Regions from separate parts of the Bradyrhizobium sp. 33ap4 genome, predicted to be linked through region 1. Evidence: predicted binding sites of a transcription regulator. Region 1 holds the regulator's gene; each other region holds the start of a gene.
What was found. The regulator LexA, encoded in region 1, represses DNA repair genes until DNA is damaged. The targets are predictions, from matches to a motif close to TGTTCNNNNTGTGTTCNG.
Positions count from the first base shown of each region.

Region 2: the regulator LexA is predicted to act here: its motif matches at 2,786-2,803, upstream of uvrA (excinuclease ABC subunit UvrA).
Region 3: the regulator LexA is predicted to act here: its motif matches at 2,360-2,377, upstream of Q2M23_RS10835 (ribonuclease T2 family protein).
Region 4: the regulator LexA is predicted to act here: its motif matches at 3,557-3,574, upstream of Q2M23_RS04690 (ImuA family protein).

Region 1 covers NZ_JAUMTJ010000003.1:94,637-99,951, forward strand. Annotated here, with positions in the region: partial or broken gene Q2M23_RS03335 (ComEC/Rec2 family competence protein) at 1-703, shown strand, start outside; gene Q2M23_RS03340 (hypothetical protein) at 700-927, opposite strand; gene Q2M23_RS03345 (hypothetical protein) at 1,073-1,501, opposite strand; gene lexA (transcriptional repressor LexA) at 1,758-2,462, opposite strand; gene glp (gephyrin-like molybdotransferase Glp) at 2,706-3,917, opposite strand; gene Q2M23_RS03360 (HAD family hydrolase) at 3,944-4,570, opposite strand; gene Q2M23_RS03365 (hypothetical protein) at 5,007-5,162, opposite strand; gene glyA (serine hydroxymethyltransferase) at 5,250-5,315, opposite strand, start outside.
Region 2 covers NZ_JAUMTJ010000041.1:921-6,235, reverse strand. Annotated here, with positions in the region: gene Q2M23_RS28155 (single-stranded DNA-binding protein) at 1-408, opposite strand, end outside; gene Q2M23_RS28150 (outer membrane protein) at 858-1,604, shown strand; gene Q2M23_RS28145 (outer membrane protein) at 1,862-2,521, shown strand; gene uvrA (excinuclease ABC subunit UvrA) at 2,890-5,315, shown strand, end outside.
Region 3 covers NZ_JAUMTJ010000011.1:69,237-74,551, reverse strand. Annotated here, with positions in the region: gene Q2M23_RS10860 (TonB-dependent siderophore receptor) at 1-146, opposite strand, end outside; gene Q2M23_RS10855 (hypothetical protein) at 366-632, shown strand; gene Q2M23_RS10850 (DUF3617 domain-containing protein) at 790-1,320, opposite strand; gene Q2M23_RS10845 (hypothetical protein) at 1,364-1,663, opposite strand; gene Q2M23_RS10840 (hypothetical protein) at 1,830-2,306, shown strand; gene Q2M23_RS10835 (ribonuclease T2 family protein) at 2,421-3,107, shown strand; gene Q2M23_RS10830 (23S rRNA (adenine(2030)-N(6))-methyltransferase RlmJ) at 3,341-4,201, shown strand; gene Q2M23_RS10825 (cold-shock protein) at 4,463-4,675, shown strand; gene Q2M23_RS10820 (outer membrane protein) at 4,949-5,315, opposite strand, start outside.
Region 4 covers NZ_JAUMTJ010000004.1:146,320-151,634, reverse strand. Annotated here, with positions in the region: gene Q2M23_RS04700 (inorganic phosphate transporter) at 1-1,410, opposite strand, end outside; gene Q2M23_RS04695 (UdgX family uracil-DNA binding protein) at 1,942-3,390, opposite strand; gene Q2M23_RS04690 (ImuA family protein) at 3,720-4,553, shown strand; gene Q2M23_RS04685 (DNA polymerase Y family protein) at 4,444-5,315, shown strand, end outside.

The sequences.
Region 1 (5,315 bases):
ATGGGGCGCCGCACTCCCGGGCGCGGTCGGCCGCATGGCGGCGTTCGGCATCGGGCCGCTGATCGCAGCGAGCGCCGGCATCATCCTGCTCGGGCTGCTGCGCACGCCGCTGCGCTGGTCAGGTGCGGTGCTGCTGCTGGTGGCCTCGGTCTGGGCGCTCAGGGTGCCGCAGCCGGACGTGCTGATCTCGGGCGACGGCCGCAATGTCGCGGTGCGTGGCGGTGATGGACGGCTGCATCTAATGCACAGCGCCAAGGATGCATTTTTGGTCAAGGAGTGGCTGGCGGCGGACGCCGACGCGCGCACCGCCACCGATGCGTCGCTCGGCGAGGGCGTCTCCTGCGATGCCAGCGGCTGCGTGACCCAGGGACCCGGCGGCGCCTTCGTCGCGCTGGCGACCCGGCCGGAGGCCCTAGTGGACGACTGCGAGCGCGCAGGCCTGATCGTGACGGCGCGGCCGGCGCCGCAGGGCTGCGCGGCATCGGTGATCGATGCCGAGCGGCTGCGCCGCCACGGCGCGCTGGTGCTGCGACGGAGCAGGGACGGCTACGTCGTCGATGCGGTCAAGCCCGGCGGGATCGACCGGCCGTGGTCGCCGGCGGTTCCCGGCGACGGCGAGAGCGAGACGACGCTACGCGCCCCCGCGCCGCGGCCTGCGGTGGATGCGACGCCGGCCGAGACCGATCTGCAGGGCGATGATTAGCCGTGGTCCGGCAAGGGCGCGCTCGGCAGCTCGAACAGGCCGAGATGGTATTCGTCGGAGTCGGGGCCGGCGTCGGGCTTCTTGACGAGAGTGAAGGAAGCCTCGGGAAATTGCTCCCAGACTTTCAGGTCGTCGGCCGTTACCGTCAGCCAACCGAACCGGAACATGTAGCGGCCCGGTTCCGTGACGCGTCCAGCCTTTTGCCATGTGACCTTATCGACCACCGCGCACGTCCTCCGTACCCGATGATGCGCCAAGGTGCCGGCCGACGCAAATCTCCTTCTGCGCCCCGGAAGCGGGAGTCCGGGGTCGCCCGAAATTGCTTAGGTCATCCGCCGCCGAACAGCTCATTCCACGGCGACGATGCGCTCAACCCAAAAACAGCGTTGCGAATGCGGAAGGCCGCCGCTCCACAACCTTCGGCTTCTGCTCGACCGGCGGATGCAGCGCCGGCAATTGCAGCACGCTGACGCGCTGTCCCTCGACCAGCTGGGTCACCAGCACATGGCTGCCGTCGGGGAATTCGACCGCATCATGATGCCGATCGGGCACGTCGGGCTCGACTTCGTTGAATACGCCGACGCGATAGTTCAGCGTCTTGGTCCAGATCCAGCGGCTGTCGTAGCGAACGTTCTCGGCGAAAGCGAGCTCGGTGCCCGGCAGCATGCAGACCGCGACAGTGGGGTCATTCTCCGAAGCAAAGCCGCGGGTCGACGTGCCGCGGAACGTCGTCGTGATCAGCGTCTCTCCGACAATGGCGGGGCGCGATGCCACGGCGTGCAGACTATAGTCACACATCGGATGGCTCCTCATTTCGAGGTAGCGACCCGTGCCTCTCCTTGAGGCATTAGGGCCTCTACCAGAGTGGACGATAGCGAACGAGCGTCTGCTCGTTTCTGGGCGATTGTACGACTGGTCCGAGATCGCTCCGATCACAAACACGCGACGCTGCGCGAGAGGTATCGGAGCGCATCGGGCAGGCCGTACGCTACACTATCATGCAAGGAACGATCCGACGTGTTGCTCGTTCCCGGCCGCCGCAAGTATTTGCAATTCAGTATTTGCGATAAAGGCCGATCAGCTTGCCCTGGATGCGGACCCGGTTCGGCGGCAGGATGCGCACTTCATAGGCGGTGTTGGCCGGCTCGAGCGCGATCGATGCGCCGCGGCGGCGGAAGCGCTTCAGGGTCGCTTCCTCCTCGTCGATCAGCGCCACCACGATGTCGCCGGTATTGGCGACGTCGTTGCGCTGGATCAGCGCCATGTCGCCGTCGAGGATGCCGGCATCGACCATCGAGTCGCCGCGTACCTCGAGCGCGTAGTGCTCGCCGGCGCCGAGCATGTCGGGCGGCACGCTGATGGTGTGGCTGCGGGTCTGCAGCGCCTCGATCGGCGTACCGGCGGCGATCCGGCCCATCACGGGGACCGCGACCGGACGGTTGCCGTCGTCCTCGGCAATCGGCGGCGTGCTGGCGCGCCGGCCGAGGGTGCCTTCGATGACGCTGGGCGTGAAGCCGCGGCGACCGTTGCCGCCGCCGGCCGAGAGTTCGGGCAGCTTGATGACCTCGATGGCGCGGGCGCGGTTCGGCAGACGGCGGATGAAGCCTCGCTCCTCCAGCGCAGTGATCAGGCGGTGGATACCGGACTTCGAGCGCAGGTCGAGCGCATCCTTCATCTCGTCGAAGGAGGGCGGTACGCCGGCCTCTTTCAGACGTTCATTGATGAAACGCAGTAGTTCGTACTGTTTGCGCGTGAGCATCTCGAGTATTCCCCCGGTTGATAGCGTCGTTCGATTCCGAGACTCTTCTGGTGGGGCCTGCAGGCCGGGCCTGACCTCAGGAGCATGTGCTCGATGCACCTGCTTCCATGCAGCTTCCCGAATGTAGACACCAGCACTCGAAACAAATCATGAACGGACACTATATGTTCGATATGTGTTCCGCAACCACTTAATTTCCGGTGAACGTGTCGGGCAACGCACAATCGGCGGGGCGCGAAAACCCTATTCGGGCAGTGTCAGGATCTCGCATTCGCTGCCTTCGACGGCCGCCGCCGCGAACGGCGGGCGCACGAGAAGTGCCCGTGCCGCAGCGAGATTCCCGAGCAACGACGAGTCCTGCTGCGTCACCGGCGTTGCGATCAACGTGCCGTCCTCGCGCGCTTCGAGCCGTGCACGCAGATAGTCCTCGCGCTGGTCGTTGGCGGCGAGGTCGCGGCCGAGCAGGGCGCTCGTGCGGCGATGATGAATCACTTTCCGGCCGCTCAGCGCCCGAATCAACGGCACCAGGAACAGGAAGGCGCAGACATAGGACGACACCGGATTGCCGGGCAGGCCGATCACCCTCATCGCGCCGAGCCGGCCATGCATCATCGGCTTGCCGGGCCGCATCGCAATCCGCCAGAACGTCATGTCGACGCCCTCGGCTTCCAGCGACCGCTTGACGAGATCGTGGTCGCCGACCGAGGCGCCGCCTGTCGTGATCAGGACATCGGCACCGGCCTCGCGCGCCCGGCGGATGCCCGCCGTGGTCGCCTCCACCGTGTCGGCGGCAACGCCGAGGTCGACGGTCTCGGCGCCCTCGGCGCGCGCCAGCGCCCGCAGCGCGTAGCCGTTGGAATAGACGATCTGGCCGGGGCCGGGCTGCGAGCCCGGCATCACCAGCTCGTCGCCGGTCGCCAGCACCGCGACCTTCGGGCGGCGGCGCACCGCAAGTCCCGGATAGTTCATGGCGGCCGCCAGCGACAGCGCGCGGTCGGACAGGCGGCTGCCGCCGGCGAGCAGCACCTCGCCCTCACGGAAGTCGACCCCAGCCGGGCGGATGTGCCGCCCGACGCTGGCGGCCTCCGTGATCGTGATGTGGTCGCCGTCGACGGCGGTGTCCTCCTGGATGATCACCGCGTCGGCGCCATTGGGGATCACGCCGCCGGTGAAGATCCGCACCGCCTCGCCGGCGCCGACCGTCCGGTCGAACGGCCGGCCGGCGGCGACTTCGCCGATCACCTTGAGCCGGGCCTTTAGATCAGCCGCATCGGCGGCGCGCACCGCATAGCCGTCCATCGCCGACATCGGCTGCGGCGGCTGGGTGCGGAGCGCCGCGAGGTCGTGCGCAAGCGTGCGGTGGTAGGCGGCATCGAGCGCGACCATCTCCTCCGGCAGCGGTTCGGCGCCGGCGAGGACGGCGGACAGGGCATCGGCAACCGGCATCAGGGCCACGCTCAGAGTTCCTCAATTCCTAGTCTTCAAATTCCAAGTGCGGTCAAAGCCCTTGCCACGTCATCCGTCGATGTCACGTGGATAGCATAAAGGCCGCGGGCCCGCGCACCTTCGATATTGGCGGCCAGGTCGTCGAAAAACAGGATCCGCGACGCCGGCACGCCGATGGCTTTTACCACATGATCATAGGCCTCGGCGTCGGGTTTGCGGAAGCCGATGCTCGAGGACAGGAAGACGTTGCGGAAATGGCTGAGCAGCTCGGCATGGGTGACCGAGAAATGCGCGACATGGGCCGGATTGGTGTTGGAGAAGGCGTAGAGCGGCATCCGCTTGGCGGCCGCCGCGAGCAGCGGGGCGATGCCCGGCATCTCGCCGGTGAAGATCGCATTCCAGCCTTCGAGGAACTGGGCGTCCGTGATGTTGATGCCGAGCGTCCGGCGCAGATTCTCGAAGAATGCCGCGTCGTCGATCCGGCCGATCTCATGATGCTTGAAACTGTCGTCGACGACAAAGCGCGTGGCGAGCTCGGCGGGCGCACACCCGGCATGCTGCGCCCAGTGCGCCATCACCTTGTCAAAGTTGATGTCGAGCACGACGCGGCCGATATCGAACAGCAGCACGTCGACGGAGTTGGGAGTGAATTGCGAGGTCATTGCATGAAACCGTGTACGAGAATTGCGGGCAGGCGGCAATGTCCTCGATTTCAGTGACCGGTGTGTGGATTGTACGTGGCGTTGCATCCATCGCGAGACTGTTCCCGCGCACACCACCGTCGTCCCGGCGAAGGCCGGGACCCATAACCACCGCATTTGATCAGGAACGGGATCGTGGCCCCAGCGTCGCGCAACAATTGAGATTGGGGTAAGGGGTCCCGGCCTTCGCCGGGACGACGGCGGGTGTCGTCGCTTGTGCGTCAAACATCCGCATTCTCGCGACATGTCTGTCCGAGCCTTGCTCTTCGTTTCACCCTATATTTTTGCTACGGGGCTTGGCTTGCCGCGTCGGGCAACTCAGTGGCACGCGCGCGCGCTTTCAGGGTACCAAGCGACTTGATACCTGCCGGCGGCTTGGTGCCCGCCGGCGTCGCTCTCACAGCCTGGACAGCGCCAAGCCGAGGTAACCGATCAGCGCACCGGTGCTGAGAATGATGACGACGAGCGCCTGTTCCGAGCGTGCTTGCAAGGTTTTCCGGGTCACGGCGTTGGACGCTCCGTCTTCGAGATCATGCGGTCCAACGAACAGCAACGATTTCCGTTCCGGTCCTTCCCCCGGGAACCTTCACGACCTGCCGAGTGACGCGACGGGCGCGGAACAGGAACGCAGGTCGGCCGCCTACGAGGGCGGCGCGATCCCCGGAACGGGGAAAGCGCGGCACATCTCGACGCTGATCGACCTCAG
Region 2 (5,315 bases), on a different contig from region 1:
TCCGGCCGAACCGAAATCGCTGCCGCCATCATCGGAGAAGCTGCTGCCCCCACCGCCACGCCCGTCGAGCATGGTGAGGTTGGAGTTGAAGCCCTGCAGCACGACTTCGGTCGAGTACTTCTCGACGCCGCTCTGGTCGGTCCATTTGCGGGTCTGCAACTGCCCCTCGATGTACACCTTGGCGCCCTTCTTCAGATACTGCTCGGCGACCTTGCAGAGGCCCTCGTTGAAGATCACGACGCGGTGCCACTCTGTCTTTTCCTTGCGCTCGCCGGTGCCCTTGTCGCGCCAGGTTTCCGAGGTGGCGATGGAAAGGTTTGCGATCGGACGGCCGTCCTGCGTCCGCCGGATTTCCGGATCCTTGCCGAGGTTTCCCACCAGGATCACCTTGTTCACGCTTCCCGCCATCGCATCATCTCCACTCAAAAACCGGGCGTCCGGACATTCGGCCGCCACTCTCAACCTTCGCCACTTACGTCGCAGGCGTCGTGGATGACCCTATACGCCGGTGCCGGCTCGCCGCCTTTGCCGTCGCGCCGGTTATCCACGATATTCGAGATATAGCATCGGATCCGGCGTCGTTCCAGTTTTGTTCGCCACAACCATCCGTAGAAGCGGCCAGTGCCGTCGGAGCGGCAGTCGATCTCGGTGCAGGCCGACGCTCGGCAGCAAGATTTAGGAGAATAACAAACAAATCAGCAGCTTGCCTTATCGATACTTCTCCCGCGAGTGTTGCATTTGGGAGACTGCGTTTGCGGTTGAATCAGCGTATAGCTCCAACCATGGCGCGGGCGCTCGCGTCTGGGATCGTGCTTCGGGACCGTTTGGAAGCCGATCGGGGTGCTGGGGGATTGATAATGAAGAAGTTTTTGCTCGGTACGGTTGCTCTGATTGCGTTTGCTGCGCCTGCCGCGGCTGCCGATCTCGCTGCGCGCCCGTACACCAAGGCGCCGCCGCCCGTGGTTGCCCCGATCTATGACTGGACCGGCTTCTACATCGGCGCCAACGGCGGCTGGGGCTCGAGCCACAATTGCTGGGACCAACTCCCGGCCGGCATCTTCCTCGCATCAGATGGTTGCCATGATGCAACCGGCGGCGTCGCCGGTGGCCAGATCGGTTATCGCTGGCAGGCTGGCGCCTGGGTGTTCGGCCTCGAAGCGCAGGGCGACTGGGCTGACCTGAAGGGCAGCAACAACAGCGCGATCTTCCCGGGCCTGTTCACCAACCAGTCCAAGATCGACGCGTTCGGCCTGTTCACCGGCCAGATCGGTTACGCCGTCAACAACGTGCTGCTCTACGCCAAGGGCGGCGCGGCGCTGACCGACAACCGCTTCAACACCTACTTCACCCCAACCGGCGTGCTGGTCGGCAGCGCCAGCGACACCCGCTGGGGCGGCACCGTCGGCGCCGGCATCGAAGTCGGCTTCGCGCCGAACTGGACCGCGGGCATCGAATACGACCACCTGTTCATGCAGGACAAGACCTATAACCTGATCGCCCCCAACGGCACGCTGAACAGCACCATCCGCGATCGCCAGGACGTCGACCTCGTTACCGTCCGCGTGAACTACAAGTGGGGTGGTCCGGTCGTCGCGCGCTATTGATCGCGCCAGGCCGATTGATCCAGACGAAAGGCCGGCCTCGCGCCGGCCTTTTTGTTTGCGCGCCTGTTTGTGCGCCGGCTTTTTCGTTGCGTGTGCACGCGCACCTCACCGGGGCCGTTTTCGGTGCGTTGTGGTTTCGCGGATACACACGTTCCGGCATTTCTCTGTAAAGCACCAGCACGTCACGCGACACTGCTGTGACGCTCTCTTCAAGATATCTGAAGGGACAACAAGAAAATGGGACTGGGACTTTGAAAATGAGGACTGTTTTGCTGGCCTCGGCCGGCATGTTTGCACTGAGCGCTTTTGCACCGGCAATGGCCGCCGACATGGCGGCACGCGCGCCTTACGTGAAGGCTCCGCCGCCGGCCGCGATCTACAACTGGACCGGCTTCTACGTCGGTGGCTTCGGCGGCTACGCCAGCGAGAACTCCGGCACCCCGAGCATGGAAGGCGGCTTCGGCGGCGGCACCATCGGCTACAACTGGCAAGCCGGCAACATCGTGTACGGCCTCGAGGTCGACGCCGCAGGCGCTGACATCGACGCATCGGTCTCCGCGCTCGGCGTCACCGCCCGCAGCAAGATCGACTCGCTCGGCACCGTGCGCGGCCGCCTCGGCTTCGCCGTCGACAAGGTGCTGTTCTATGGCACCGGCGGTTACGCCTGGGCCAACAACGAGGTCAGCGTCACCGCGCTCGGCGTGACCGCCTCGCAGAGCAACTTTCACTCCGGCTGGACCGTCGGCGCCGGCGTCGAGGCGTTCATCGCGCCGCAGTGGTCGATCAAGGGCGAATACCTGTATCGCAGCCTCGACAGCGAGAACTATTTCGGCGTGCCGTCCGGTACGCTCGAGCTGCACAGCGCCCAGTTCGGCGTCAACTATCACTTCGGCGGCCCGATCGTCGCCAAGTACTAAGCCTGAGCGAATTGCCTGACCGCCATCGGCGGTCAGATCGCACTGAAAGGCCGGCCTAACGCCGGCCTTTTTGCGTAAGCGCGTTTTCGAGCGAAGTGAATTGCGGTTCGCGTCAAGAAAACGCGTCACAGCAGGAATCCAGAGCTCCCGTTCCGATCCCATCGAAGCGGGAAAAGGCTCTAGCGGAACCGGCGCTGCTGACGGCTGCTGCCATCAGGCAAACTATCCGTTGATGGACGCGACTCAGCACTGGAAATTGTCCACCGTTCTTCCTACGTTCCAGTCTTCACACCCCATCGGCGCAAGGTCCCGGCATCACCGGCGATGCGCGCCCAAAAGGCGCCAAGCATGCGCCCGGAACTGTCGCTATGGATGAAGTGCTCAAGGCGAAGCGCCAACAGAACGCCGGCTCCTCATCGCGCGCCATCACGATCCGTGGCGCGCGCGAACACAATCTGAAGAACATCGACGTCGAGATTCCCCGCGACAAGCTCGTGGTGTTCACCGGCCTGTCCGGCTCCGGCAAATCGTCGCTCGCGTTCGACACCATCTATGCCGAGGGCCAGCGCCGCTACGTCGAATCGCTGTCGGCCTATGCGCGCCAGTTCCTCGAGATGATGCAGAAGCCGGATGTCGACCAGATCGACGGCCTGTCGCCGGCGATCTCGATCGAGCAGAAGACCACGTCGAAGAACCCGCGCTCCACCGTCGGCACCGTCACCGAGATCTACGACTACATGCGCCTGCTCTGGGCGCGCGTCGGCGTGCCCTATTCGCCGGCCACCGGCCTGCCGATCGAGAGCCAGATCGTCTCGCAGATGGTCGACCGCGTGCTGGCGCTGCCGGAAGGCACCCGCCTCTATCTGCTGGCGCCGGTCGTGCGAGGTCGCAAGGGCGAGTACAAGAAGGAGCTCGCCGAGTACCTCAAGAAGGGCTTTCAGCGCGTCAAGATCGACGGCACCTTTTACGAACTGTCCGAGGCGCCGGCGCTCGACAAGAAATTCCCGCACGACATCGACGTCGTGGTCGACCGCATCGTGGTGCGTCCCGACCTCGCCCAGCGCCTCGCGGAAAGCTTTGAGACCGCGCTGAAGCTCGCCGAGGGCCTCGCCGTGATTGAATATGCCGACGCGCCGGCGGCGGCCGCCCAGGACGACAAGAAAGAGGACAAGAAGAAAACCGCCAAAATCCACGACAAGAGCGGGCCCGAGCGCATCCTGTTCTCGGAGAAGTTCGCCTGCCCGGTCTCCGGGTTCACGATCCCCGAGATCGAGCCGCGCCTGTTCTCGTTCAACAACCCCTATGGCGCCTGTCCGGCCTGCGGCGGCCTCGGCGTCGAGCAGCATATCGACGAGGACCTGGTCATCCCCGACAAGGAGCTGACCTTGCGCAAGGGCGCGATCGCGCCCTGGGCGAAATCATCCTCGCCCTACTACATCCAGACCCTGACCGCGCTCGGCAAGCACTACAAGTTCACGCTCGACACCAAGTGGAAGGACCTCACCAAGAAGGTCCAGAACGCGCTGCTGCACGGCTCCGGCGACGACGAGATCAAGTTCTCCTATGAGGACGGCGTCCGCTCCTACGACACCAAGAAGCCGTTCGAGGGCGTCATCACCAACATCAACCGCCGCTACCGCGAGACCGAGAGCGAGTGGGCGCGCGAGGAGCTCGGCAAGTATTTCTCCGACGTGCCCTGCGCCGGCTGCAACGGCCACCGGCTGAAGCCGGAGGCGCTGTGCGTCAAGATCGGCGGCAAGCATATCGGCGAGATCTCCGAGCTCTCGGTGAAGCGCGCCGGCGAATGGTTCGAGACGGTGCCGGAGGCGCTGAACGCGCAGCAGAACGAGATCGCAACGCGGATCCTGAAGGAGATCCGCGAGCGCCTGACCTTCCTGCTCGACGTCGGCCTGAACTACCTGACGCTGTCGCGCTCCTCCGGCACGCTGTCGGGCGGCGAGAGCCAGCGCATCCGCCTCGCCTCGCAGATCGGCTCGGGCCTCACCGGCGTGCTCTACGTGCTGGACGAGCCGTCGATCGGCCTGCACCAGCGCGACAATGCCCGCCTGCTCGACACCCTCAAGAGACTCCGCGACCTCGGCAATACCGTGGTCGTGGTCGAGCATGACGAGGACGCGATCCGCCTCGCCGACTATGTGCTCGATATCGGGCCCGGCGCCGGCATGCATGGCGGCCACATCGTGGCCGAAGGCACGCCCGACCAGATCATGCGCAACCCGAAATCGCTGACCGGCAAGTACCTCACCGGCGAGCTTTCGGTGCCCGTGCCCGACCGGCGGCCGCCGAACCATCGGCGCACCATCAAGGTCGTCAACGCCCGCGGCAATAACCTCAAGAACGTCTCGGCCGAGATCCCGCTCGGCCTGTTCACCTGCGTCACCGGCGTCTCCGGCGGCGGCAAATCGACGCTGCTGATCGACACGCTCTACAAGTCGATCGCGCGCAAGCTGAACAACGCCAGCGAGGGCGCCGCGCCACACGACCGCATCGAGGGCCTCGAGCACATCGACAAGATCATCGACATCGACCAGTCGCCGATCGGCCGCACGCCACGTTCGAACCCCGCGACCTATACCGGCGCGTTCACGCCGATCCGCGAATGGTTCGCCGGTCTGCCCGAGGCGAAGGCGCGCGGCTACGAGCCCGGGCGCTTCTCCTTCAACGTCAAGGGCGGCCGCTGCGAGGCCTGCCAGGGCGACGGCGTCATCAAGATCGAGATGCACTTCCTGCCCGACGTCTACGTCACCTGCGACACCTGCAAGGGCAAGCGCTA
Region 3 (5,315 bases), on a different contig from region 1:
CGCGAAGTCCTGGTATTCTGACTTGAAACGACGGCACCGCGCTTTTTTGCGGCGCCAGGTTCATCCACCGTCACTGCGGGAAGTTCGCTGACATTGTTCTGCGGAGGACTTGTCTGCGCCTGAGCGGTGGCGACGTCTGTGCCCATTGGCACAAGTATGACCGAACCGAGCAGCGCCGCATTAATCGCAGCCGTTGATGCGAGCAAGCCGCGCTTGCTCCGCAACGAAGCCATTCCCACCGAACAAATCCCCACATTGCCTTACGCCGACATCGATCGAGCCGCGTTTGCGACAAGGCCGGCATCGATTGGGGCTGACTTCTATCGGCGGGATGATCGAAATTCCACACGCGCAAAATAGAATCGATGGAAGCAGAAACGAAGCGCAACACTGGAGTGATTCAAGATGCGCAACGCTGGAACGATTCAAAACGACATGTTGGCGCGTCAGGCTTTCGACACAACGAATGCGAATGCGATGCGCGTCGTCTCTCGCAGAGAGTCTCGAACGCGGGAGCACGCGGCGATCATTCGATGATGTTGCATCCCGTCGACGTCATCGCGCGCCAAGGAGCGCACGAACGCGGTGAACCGTCATCTCCGCGCAAAGGCTTCGCCTTTGCGCGGGGATGACGGGGAGGGATCGGATGGATTGCACATCGCCTCCGCGCAAGATTGCTTTGCAATTTTGTCGCGAGCTACTCGAAATGATGGTGCGGCAAGCGGCGCAGCCTCTCAGCGTGCGAGGCGATGCATTCAGGCGCGCGGCAACAGCCGGATGCGCTGCGCGCTACTTCTGCTTGGGCAGGAGGCCCTTCAGCTTTTCCATGTCCTTGACGTTCATCTTCATGCCGCCGGGCATGATGATGTCGCCGGCCTTCTGGTCGCTCTTGCAGGCGCCGAGCCATTTCGCCTCGATGGTCATCGTGGTGTCGCGCGAGCCGGCCGCGCCGCCCTCGGCATGCGAGGTGCTCTTCACCGTGTAGGCGGAATTAAAATCGCCGACGATCTCGGCATGGCTCTGCATCGTCATGCCGGCGACGCTGCAGACGCTGTCGCTGACATAGCCGGTCGCGGTCTTCTGGATATCCTGCTTCGAGCAGACTTCCTTGGCCATCGGCGAGGCCGCCGCGCTCATCTCCTTGTCGGTGGTCTCGTCGGTGCAGTGCTGCATGGTGATTTCGGGCATCGGCCCGCCGGTGCGCACCATCTTCATCTCCCACAGACCGGCCTTGCGGATCGGCAGGTCGACGGCACTTGCGGCGCCAGCGGACAGGACAAGGCACACAGCCGAACCAAGCAAGGCAAGCTGTCGGGTCATGCGGTCGGCTCCCGGCTGAACGATCGAAATATCCGGTGCGCGCTCAGTAGAGCGTGCGCAGCGGCCTCTGGGCTGCGCCATAGGGCACCCAGCGACAGGCGAAAGAGATGTAGCCGCCCGGATAGTTCTGCATCGCAAGGAACTTAACCACCTTGCCGTAGGAGGCGCAGTGATCGACTGCGAGTTGCCGGGCGTCGCTCTGGGTCGCCAGCGTATAGGCGATGATACCGCCGGTATCATTGCCCTTGAACGGCGGTACCGGCTGCATCCAATCCGCCCGCGCCGGCACAACGGCCAGCATCCCGCAAACGGCAACCAAGCACGCGGCCAATTTCCTTCGCATCGCAGACTCCATTTCGCTTCGAGCCAACATAGAGTGCGCCGGCGACCGTGAAAAGAACGAGCCGGCTCCCCAAAGTGGACTTCTCCGCAGGTGTTGCCGCCCTGCACTTGACCTTGCCGGGGCTTCGCGGCACCGTCCGCGGCATCGGATAATCGGGTGGATTCCCATGCGCAACCTGTTCAACTCCCGCAATAAACTCGGCCGCAAGCTCGGCCTCGGCGCCGCACTCGTGGTCGGCCTGCTGGCTTTCGGGGGTACGGCCCAAGCCGCCAATCCGCTCGAAATGAACTTCTGGCTGTCCGGCCCGCGCTATGACGGCAATGTGGCCCCATGCGAGAAGGCCCTGACGGTCATCAGCACGCAATTCCAGGAAAAGGAAGCCACCTTCTGGAATTCGCCGCTCGTGATCACCGGCTTCAACGGGATTCACGAAACCGCCTTCCGCCCCTGGCAGTCCGACAATATCCCGCGCCGTTATTGCACGGGCGAGGCGATGCTGAGCGACGGCAAAGTGCGCAAGGTGCACTATTCGATCATCGAGGACGGCGGCTTTGCCAGCATCAATCAGGGCGTCGAATGGTGCGTCGCGGGGCTCGACCGCAACTGGACCTATAACCCGTCCTGCAAGGCCGCGCGGCCCTGATCTCCGACCAGATTGCTAAAGCAGGAGCCGCCGCCATTTGGACGGCGGCTTTTTGTTCTTGAAATGTTCTCGCGGCCTGCTAGGCTCTGGGCGGTCGAGTGAGGGAGCGTTTTGATGCCTCGGTTGGACACGATTTCCCGATTTTTGATTTCGGTTGCCATTATTCTGTGCGGTGCGGTCGGGGCGTCGGCCCAGGATCGCCGCCAGAATGCGCCCGGTGAGTTCGATTTCTATGTGCTGTCGCTGTCGTGGTCGCCCTCGTTCTGCGAGGCGGCGAGCGAGCGCGGCAACAACGGCCGCGGCACGCAGGCGCAATGCGGCGGACGGCCATATTCCTTCGTGGTGCACGGCCTGTGGCCGCAATATGAGCGGGGCTTTCCGGAATACTGCCAGCGGCCTTCGCCGCGACTCGCCCGCAGCATCATGAGCTCGATGCTCGACCTGATGCCGGCGCCCGGGCTGATCTACAACGAGTGGGACAAGCACGGCACCTGCTCCGGTCTCGGCGAGCGCGCCTATTTCGAAGCCATCCGCAAGGCCCGCGCCACGGTGAAGATCCCCGAGGAATTCCTGCAATTGTCGGAGCCGAAGACGGTCGCGCCCGACGAGCTGGAGACGGCATTCATCAAGGTCAATCCGGGCCTCAGCAACTCCGCGATCTCGGTGACCTGCGACAGCAAGCGGCTCAGCGAGGTGCGGATCTGCCTCAGCAAGGATCTGCAATTCCGCTCCTGCGAGGAAATCGACCGCCGCGCCTGCCGCCGCGATCAGGTGCTGATGCCGCCGGTTCGCGGCGGCTGAAACTCTGGGTCATGGCCGGCAGACCCGCGCTGCGCGTCGTCGCGCAGCATGTCCCGGCCACCTGCGCCATCGCGAAACAAGCAAGATAAGGCGCAGATGCCCGGGAGCCGGCTACGCCAAGGCTTCGCCGAGCTCGGACGTTACCCCCGCCGAAGCTTTAGCGAAGGCCGGGACAAGCCCGGGCATGACGAGTACAACATGCGCACCCTTTGGGAGCGCAGCACGATCATCACATGAACTACCGTCACGCCTTTCATGCCGGCAGCTTTGCCGACGTCATCAAGCACATCGTGCTGGTGCGCATGCTCACCTATCTGCAGGACAAGCCGGCGCCGTTCCGCGTCATCGACACCCATGCCGGCGCCGGTCTCTATGATTTGACGTCGAGCGAAGCGCAGCGCGGCGGCGAATGGCTCACCGGCATCGCGCGGCTGATGCAGGCGCGGCTCTCCGACCAGGCATTGCCGCTGATCGCGCCCTATCTCGACATCGTCAGAGCATTCAATCCGAAAGGCGAGCTGAAAGCCTATCCTGGTTCGCCGTTGATCGCGCGGGCGCTGCTGCGTCCGCAAGATCGCCTCACCGCCTGCGAGATCGAACCGACGGCGCGCAAACAACTGATCGACGCGCTGCGACGCGACGCGCAAGCGCGCGTCGTCGATCTCGACGGCTGGATGGCGCTGCCCGCATTCGTGCCGCCGAACGAACGGCGCGGCCTGGTGCTGATCGATCCGCCGTTCGAAGCGAAGGACGAGTTCGAGCGGCTGGCCAGTGCTTTCACGGAAGCGTACGCGAAGTGGCCGACCGGCTCGTATCTTTTGTGGTACCCCGTAAAAACCCGGAGAGCCACCGATGAGCTAACGCGCAGTGTGGCTGCTGCAGCAGCAAGCAGCCGGCCCGCCGGCAAATGCCTGCGATTGGAATTCAGTGTGGCACCGCAAGAAGCAGGCGCAGGCCTCGTTTCCACAGGGCTTTTGCTGGTGAATCCGCCGTGGACGCTGGCGAATGAGTTGAAGATCATCCTGCCCGAACTCGAGAAGCCGCTCGGTCAAGGCGGCGCGGGACGCTTCAGACTCGAGACGCCTAAACCATGATCGACAACCTCCTACTGAAAAGTTCAATTTTGAGCATAGGCAATTTGCGCGGAACCGTATTATGCTCATCCTGTTACGACTGGCTTTACGTTCCGCTTCCGCGAATGGTTGCGGCGGAGTGACAAGGCCGAAATAAATCCAGGCAGACCGGCGGCGTGACGCCGGCCTGTTCAGGTGGCCAAGCTTCCGACAAGCGAATGTCGGTCAACCGCTACGCGGCGTGCGCGTAGCGGTGGAGCAATACGGGGGAGGAGTTTCCCGATGGCCATGACTGGGACAGTCAAGTTCTTCAACGGAGAGCGTGGCTACGGCTTCATCAAGCCTGATGATGGCGGCCGCGATGTGTTCGTTCACATCACAGCTGTCGAGCGTGCAGGATTGAAGGACCTGACTGAAGGACAACGCATTACGTTCGAGGTTGAGCCCGACAAGAAGGGCAAGGGCCCGAAGGCGGTCAACCTGGTGGTCTCATGACGAGCGCTCGCGATGCGCGGCTCGGAATGAACACCGAATGAGGCGTTGCGTGTGAGTTGGCTGCCGAGCGCGTGGCTGGCGCTCGCTGGATGACCACCTGCATGATGCGGACGCGACCGGCGGAGCCGCATATCCCACACGTGCGGCCCACCGATTGGATTCGCGCACGCCGCGGCATGCATGTCGCATGCGCGACGTTGAGATCATCAACACAAAGAAAAACCCGGCCGCGCTAGGCGCGGCCGGGAGTTGATGGTCGACGTTTTCTTGTTCTCAGAAGTGATAGTTGATGCCGGCGCGAACCAGGCTGAAGCTGTAGCCGTTCGACACGCCACCGGTGATCGTGAAATTGCTGTTGGCAAGGTCGACGTAGAGATACTCGATCTTGGCGCTCCAGTGCGGGGCAAAGCCCATTTCGGCGCCGGCACCGACGGTGAAGCCCGCATTGGTGTGGCTCTCCGTGATGCCGAACGTCTCGCCGCGCAGTTCGCCGAAGGCGAGACCGCCGGTCGCGTAGAACAGCACGTTATTGACCGCATAGCCGGCGCGGCCGCGCACCGTGCCGAACCACGGGTTGGAGAACTTCCACGGCGCGAACCGGTCGTCGGCTGTGGTGCCCTGGATATCGGCCTCGATACCG
Region 4 (5,315 bases), on a different contig from region 1:
CGTGATCTCGGCGCAGGCGCCCTGCGCGTAGGTCAGGTGGGTCTTGCCGATCTTCTCGCCGACGGTGACGACGATGCGCTTCCAGCCGACCATGGTGCCGAGGCCGAGCGCGATGGCGACGGCGAACTTCACCCAGCTCGGGATGAACTTCGTCGCGGCATCGAGCGAGCCCTTGTACTGGTTCAGCGTGGCGATGTCGGCAGCGGTCAGCTCGGCTTCCTTGTCCTTCATCAGGAAACGGATCGCCTCGGACGCCAGGTACATGTCGTTACGGGTGTTGCCGACCGCGTCAGCCGGGAACTTGGCCAGCGATCCATACTGGGCAACCTGCTGGCCGATGTCGCGCACCAGCACCGCAAGCGACGGAAAGGTGCCTTCGTTGATCTGGTGCTGCGCGACATAGTTGGTCACAGCCGGGCGCGGGTTGCCGATCACGTTGTAACCGGCGGCCTTGCCTTCGATGACCTTGCTGGCCGCGGTCGAGTGCGCCGTGAACAGCTCGATCTGGCTCGAGGGCATTGCGCGGTTCAGCGCATAGGCGGTCGGCACGGTGCCGATCAGGATCAGCATGATCAGGCCCATGCCCTTCTGACCGTCATTGGAGCCGTGGAAGAAGCTGACCAGTGTGCAGGTCAGGATCAGGATGCCGCGGATCCACCACGGCGGCGGCTGGTCGCCGACCGGTTCGCCGAACAGCGCCGGCGTCGCGCGCTGCAGCGCGATCTTGAGGAGGTAGAGCAGGCCGGCGGCGAGCGCGAAGCCGAACAGCGGCGACAGCAGCAGCGCCTTCGCGATGTTGGTCGCCTGCGACCAGTCGACGCCCGAGGTGCCGTCACGGCCGCGCAGCAGCGCGTTGGTGATGCCGACGCCCATGATCGAACCGATCAGGGTGTGCGAGCTCGAGGCCGGCAGGCCGAGCCACCAGGTGCCGAGATTCCAGATGATGGCGGCGATCAAGAGCGCGAACACCATGGCAAAGCCGGCACTGCTGCCGACCTGCAGGATCAGTTCGACCGGAAGCAGCGAGACGATGCCGAACGCGACGGCGCCGCTGGAGAGCAGCACGCCGATCAGGTTGAACATGCCCGACCACACCACGGCGACATGCGCCGGCAGCGAGCGGGTGTAGATCACGGTGGCGACCGCGTTCGCGGTGTCATGGAAGCCGTTGACGAATTCGAAGCCGAGCGCGATCAGCAGCGCGACGAACAGCAGGATATACGGCAGGAACGAGGTGATGCGCGTGCCGGTGGCGTCGACATCGGCATAGATGCTGTAGGCAACGAACAGCAGCGCGGCCGCAACCACGCCCAAATAGATAACCCCGGTGAGAGGATGAAAGCCCTTGTCGAGGTCCGGACCCTTTTTCAGGGCGGGCTCGATCGAGCCGGGTAACGCCATATCGCTCATGGTAAACTCCTGTCCCAATGCTCCCGATTTTGATCGATGCATATGACAAGCAATTGAAATCCGGCCCGCGAGCCGCGCCGGTCTCCCGTGGCGGTGGACATCGAGCCGAAGTTTTGTGCAACGCATTGAGCGCGCACGTGGCTTCGCGGCCTCGTGGCAATCTTCAGCAACAAGGATCGCGGATCGCGACGGAAAGCTGCCTGCGTTTCGCAGGACGAGACAATGTGCGGAGGACATCACACTGGCATCCGGCCGGCCGGGCAGCCGGAGAATTCGGCGGACGCCTGCGAGTGGAAGGTTGCGAAATGAGGGAGGGGGATTGAGAGATGAGGTGGCGCGCCGCACGATCGGGGCTAGCAAACCGCGCAGCGCGCCCGCCTCAGGGTACGTCATGGCGTGAACATGACGCCCGATACCTGCGGAACATGCTACCCTACCACGGATCAATTAAAGGTTGTAGGTATTTGTCCGCGGCTTAGAACAATTTCTCGTTGCGATGTGGTTCCTCAGGTTCCGCTGGTTTTGCGGAACTCAAGCTGCATCGACTGATCTGCGCAACTGATGTGCGGCGATTTTCAGGTCGTCGATAAAGCGCTGATATTCCAGCGCCTTGGCTTTTTCATCCGGCAGCCGCAACAGATAGGACGGGTGCACAGTGACGAGCACCTTGGTTCCGTCGTGGTCGATCAGATGGCCGCGGTTCTTGTTGATCGGCGTGATCTTGCCGAGCACGCTCTGCGCGGCGGTGGCGCCGAGCGCCATCACGAGGTCCGGCTTGATGGTGGCGAGCTCGCGCTCATACCACTGGCGGCAGGCGCGGATCTCCGGTGTGCTCGGCTTCTGGTGCAGCCGGATCTTGCCGCGCGGCACAAATTTGAAGTGCTTCACTGCATTGGTGACATAGACCTTGCGGCGATCGATGCCGGCTTCCTGCAGCGCTCGATCGAGCATCTGGCCGGCCGGTCCGACGAAGGGGTGGCCTGCGAGATCTTCCTTGTCGCCGGGCTGCTCGCCGACCAGCATCAGCGTTGCGCTTTGCGGTCCCTCGCCGAACACGGTCTGGGTTGCGTCTTTCCACAGCGGGCAGGCGCGGCAATCGGCGGCCTCCTCGCGCAAGGCCGCGATGGTGTCGTGAGCTTGCCTGCCTTGAACTTGCTTGCCTTGAACTTGCTTGCGGGGCATCGGCGTATCCTGCCGCTTCTGCGGCTCGGCCGCCTTGCGTGCGATGAAGGGGCCGCTGGTCATGCGCATTGCGTCTTCGATCAGAGGCTTAATGATCGAGTCCTCGGGCAGGTTCCTCCAATAGGCTTGCGGCATCTCCATCACTTTCAGCCGTGCGGGATTGAAGCGGCCGTTGTCGTGACGCCGCCAGGCCTCCTCGAGCCGGTCCTCGGTCGGCACTTCGGATTTGGCGACGCCCGGCGTGATCGAGATCGCGTGCCCGTCCCAATGTGCGCAGACGTCGGGGGTCAGGATCGACCACGGCATGTCGGCGAAGCGGCTGGCGAAGAACGGCGCGGCAAGCTCGACGATGTGATGCTCCGGCTCGAACCATGCGACGTAATGCGCCGTCCGCTCGCGGCCGATCTCGCGGAAGCGCAGATGCGCATGCATCCTGTCGATATCGACATAGACCGCGCGCGCCATCGCGTGGACCTCGGCGATATCGGGATCATCGGTCGCACTGAGCAGATCGTGACGGCTGCGCAGCCGCCACAGCAGGCGATAGAGCAGGGCAAAGCGTTCGTCACTGCGATGCAGGATCGCGGCCTTTGCGAGCTCGACGAATTTGGCCGACACATTGAACCGAGCCTGCGGCGTATCCGGCAATTCATTCACGCAGGATGCCGACGACAATTCGTCGTCGCTGCGTACGGTCCATGTGATCTCCGCGGGCTTCACATCGTTCAGCGCCAATCGCCGCGCGGCCTTGCGCCAGCCCTCGAAATCGGTGTCGTTGTCGAGCACGATGATGCGCATGCGATTGCTCCGTTTCCGTCACGCCGTCATTTTCGGGGCCTGCGTGCCTGACTTGCGGAAGATCAGGGCCTGTCCGGTTCGGCGGCTGCTGAATCCCATTGATTCCACTCATGAATCGATGATCTCACCAATCCGATTGACTCCGCGGGCCCTGTTAGCTTTATATTAGAACATATCATGAACAAATGAGCCAGTCCCTGGTTCTCTGTTCAGACCAGTGACGGCCTCAAATTTTGGTTGGAAGGAGCGGCGCATATGCCGGAGCGCGATCAGCAAAAGTGGTCGCCGGTTTTGCGTCCGATCGCGCTCCTCTTTTTTAAGAAAGGCGCATGATCTTGTCGCCAAACCGCTCACACTTTGGCGGATCATGCGCCGCCGCACGCATAGGTACGCTTGCGTCTCTGCGCGGCAGCATCGCGCGTATCGAGGCGTCATCGGATGCGGCGATGCCGAACCGCGTCGCGCTCGGCCATGCCGGCGCGGATGCGATGCTGCGCGGCGGGCTTGCGCCGGCGGCATTGCACGAGGTGTTCGCGGCCGGCCATCAAGGCGGCGCGGCGACCGGCTTCATTGCGGGGCTCGCCGGACGGCTGTCGGCACGCAAGCCGCTGGTCTGGGTGCGGCAGGATTTTTCCGATCGCGAAAACGGCGCGCTATCGATGCGCGGGCTTGCCGAGCTCGGCCTCGATCCGCGCCTCTTGGTCACGGTGCGCGCTGCCGATGTCGATAGCGGCCTGCGCGCCGCGGCCGACGCGCTCGCCTGCGATGCGCTCGGCGCGGTCGTGCTCGAGGTCTGGGGCCAGGCGCGCCAGCTCGATCTCGTCGCCAGCCGCAAATTGACCCTGGCCGCGCAGGCCTCCGGCGTCACCGCGCTGGTGCTGCGGATCGCGGCAACCCCGATCCCCTCGACCGCGGAGACGCGCTGGATCGTGCGCGCGGCGCATTCGCCGCCGGGCAATGCCGCGAGCGTGTGGGGCGCGCCGCGCTTCGAGGCCGAACTCGTGCGCAATCGTCATGGCCCTGTCGGGCGATGGATCATGGAATGGAAATGTGATGAGTGCCAATTCAGTGAACCGTCGGCGTATTCTCAGCCTGTGGCTGCCACGCCTGCCCATCGACCGCATCAAGCGCAAGCTCGCGCAGGACATCGCCTCGCAAGCTGATGCACGGGAGGTGGCAGGGCTCCCTCTCCCGCAAGCGGGAGAGGCGAAGAAAGCAGAACTCCCCAGCGTCGTCGTCGCAAAAGACCACAACGCCATCCTGCTGCACGCGATCGACGAGGCCGCGGTGCGCGCCGGGCTGTCGATCGGGCTGCCGCTCGCCAATGCGCGGGCGATCTGTCCGGAGCTCACGGTCTATGATGCCGATCCCGCCGCCGATCTGAAGACGCTGAACGACATCGCCGGCTGGTGCGACCGCTTCACGCCGCTGGTCGCGCTCGATCTGCCTTACGGTCTGTTTCTCGACATCACCGGCTGCGCGCATCTGTTCGGCGGCGAGCGAGCGCTGCTACAGACCGTGACGGGGGCGCTGAGCCGGCGCGGCTTTGCCGTCAGCGCGGCCATTGCCGGCACCTCGATCGCGGCGCGTACGCTGACGCGCACCGCCTCGGGCAAGATTGTCGCCGATGGCGAGGAGGCGGCGGCGGTCGGCCCGCTGCCGGTGTCGGCGCTCGGTGCCGATGCCGCTGTCACCACCGGCCTGCGCCGCGCCGGCTTGAAGACCATCGGCGATGTCGCCTCGCGCGCGCCGCACGAAATCTCGGCGCGGTTCGGTGCGGCCTTCACCACCTTGCTCAGCCACGCGCTCGGGCAGGGCGATGCCCCGATCAGCCCGCGCAAGCCGCTGCCCGATTACATCGTCGAGAAGCGTTTCCCCGAGCCGATCGCGACCGACACCGTGATCGCGCTGACGCTCTCAAGCCT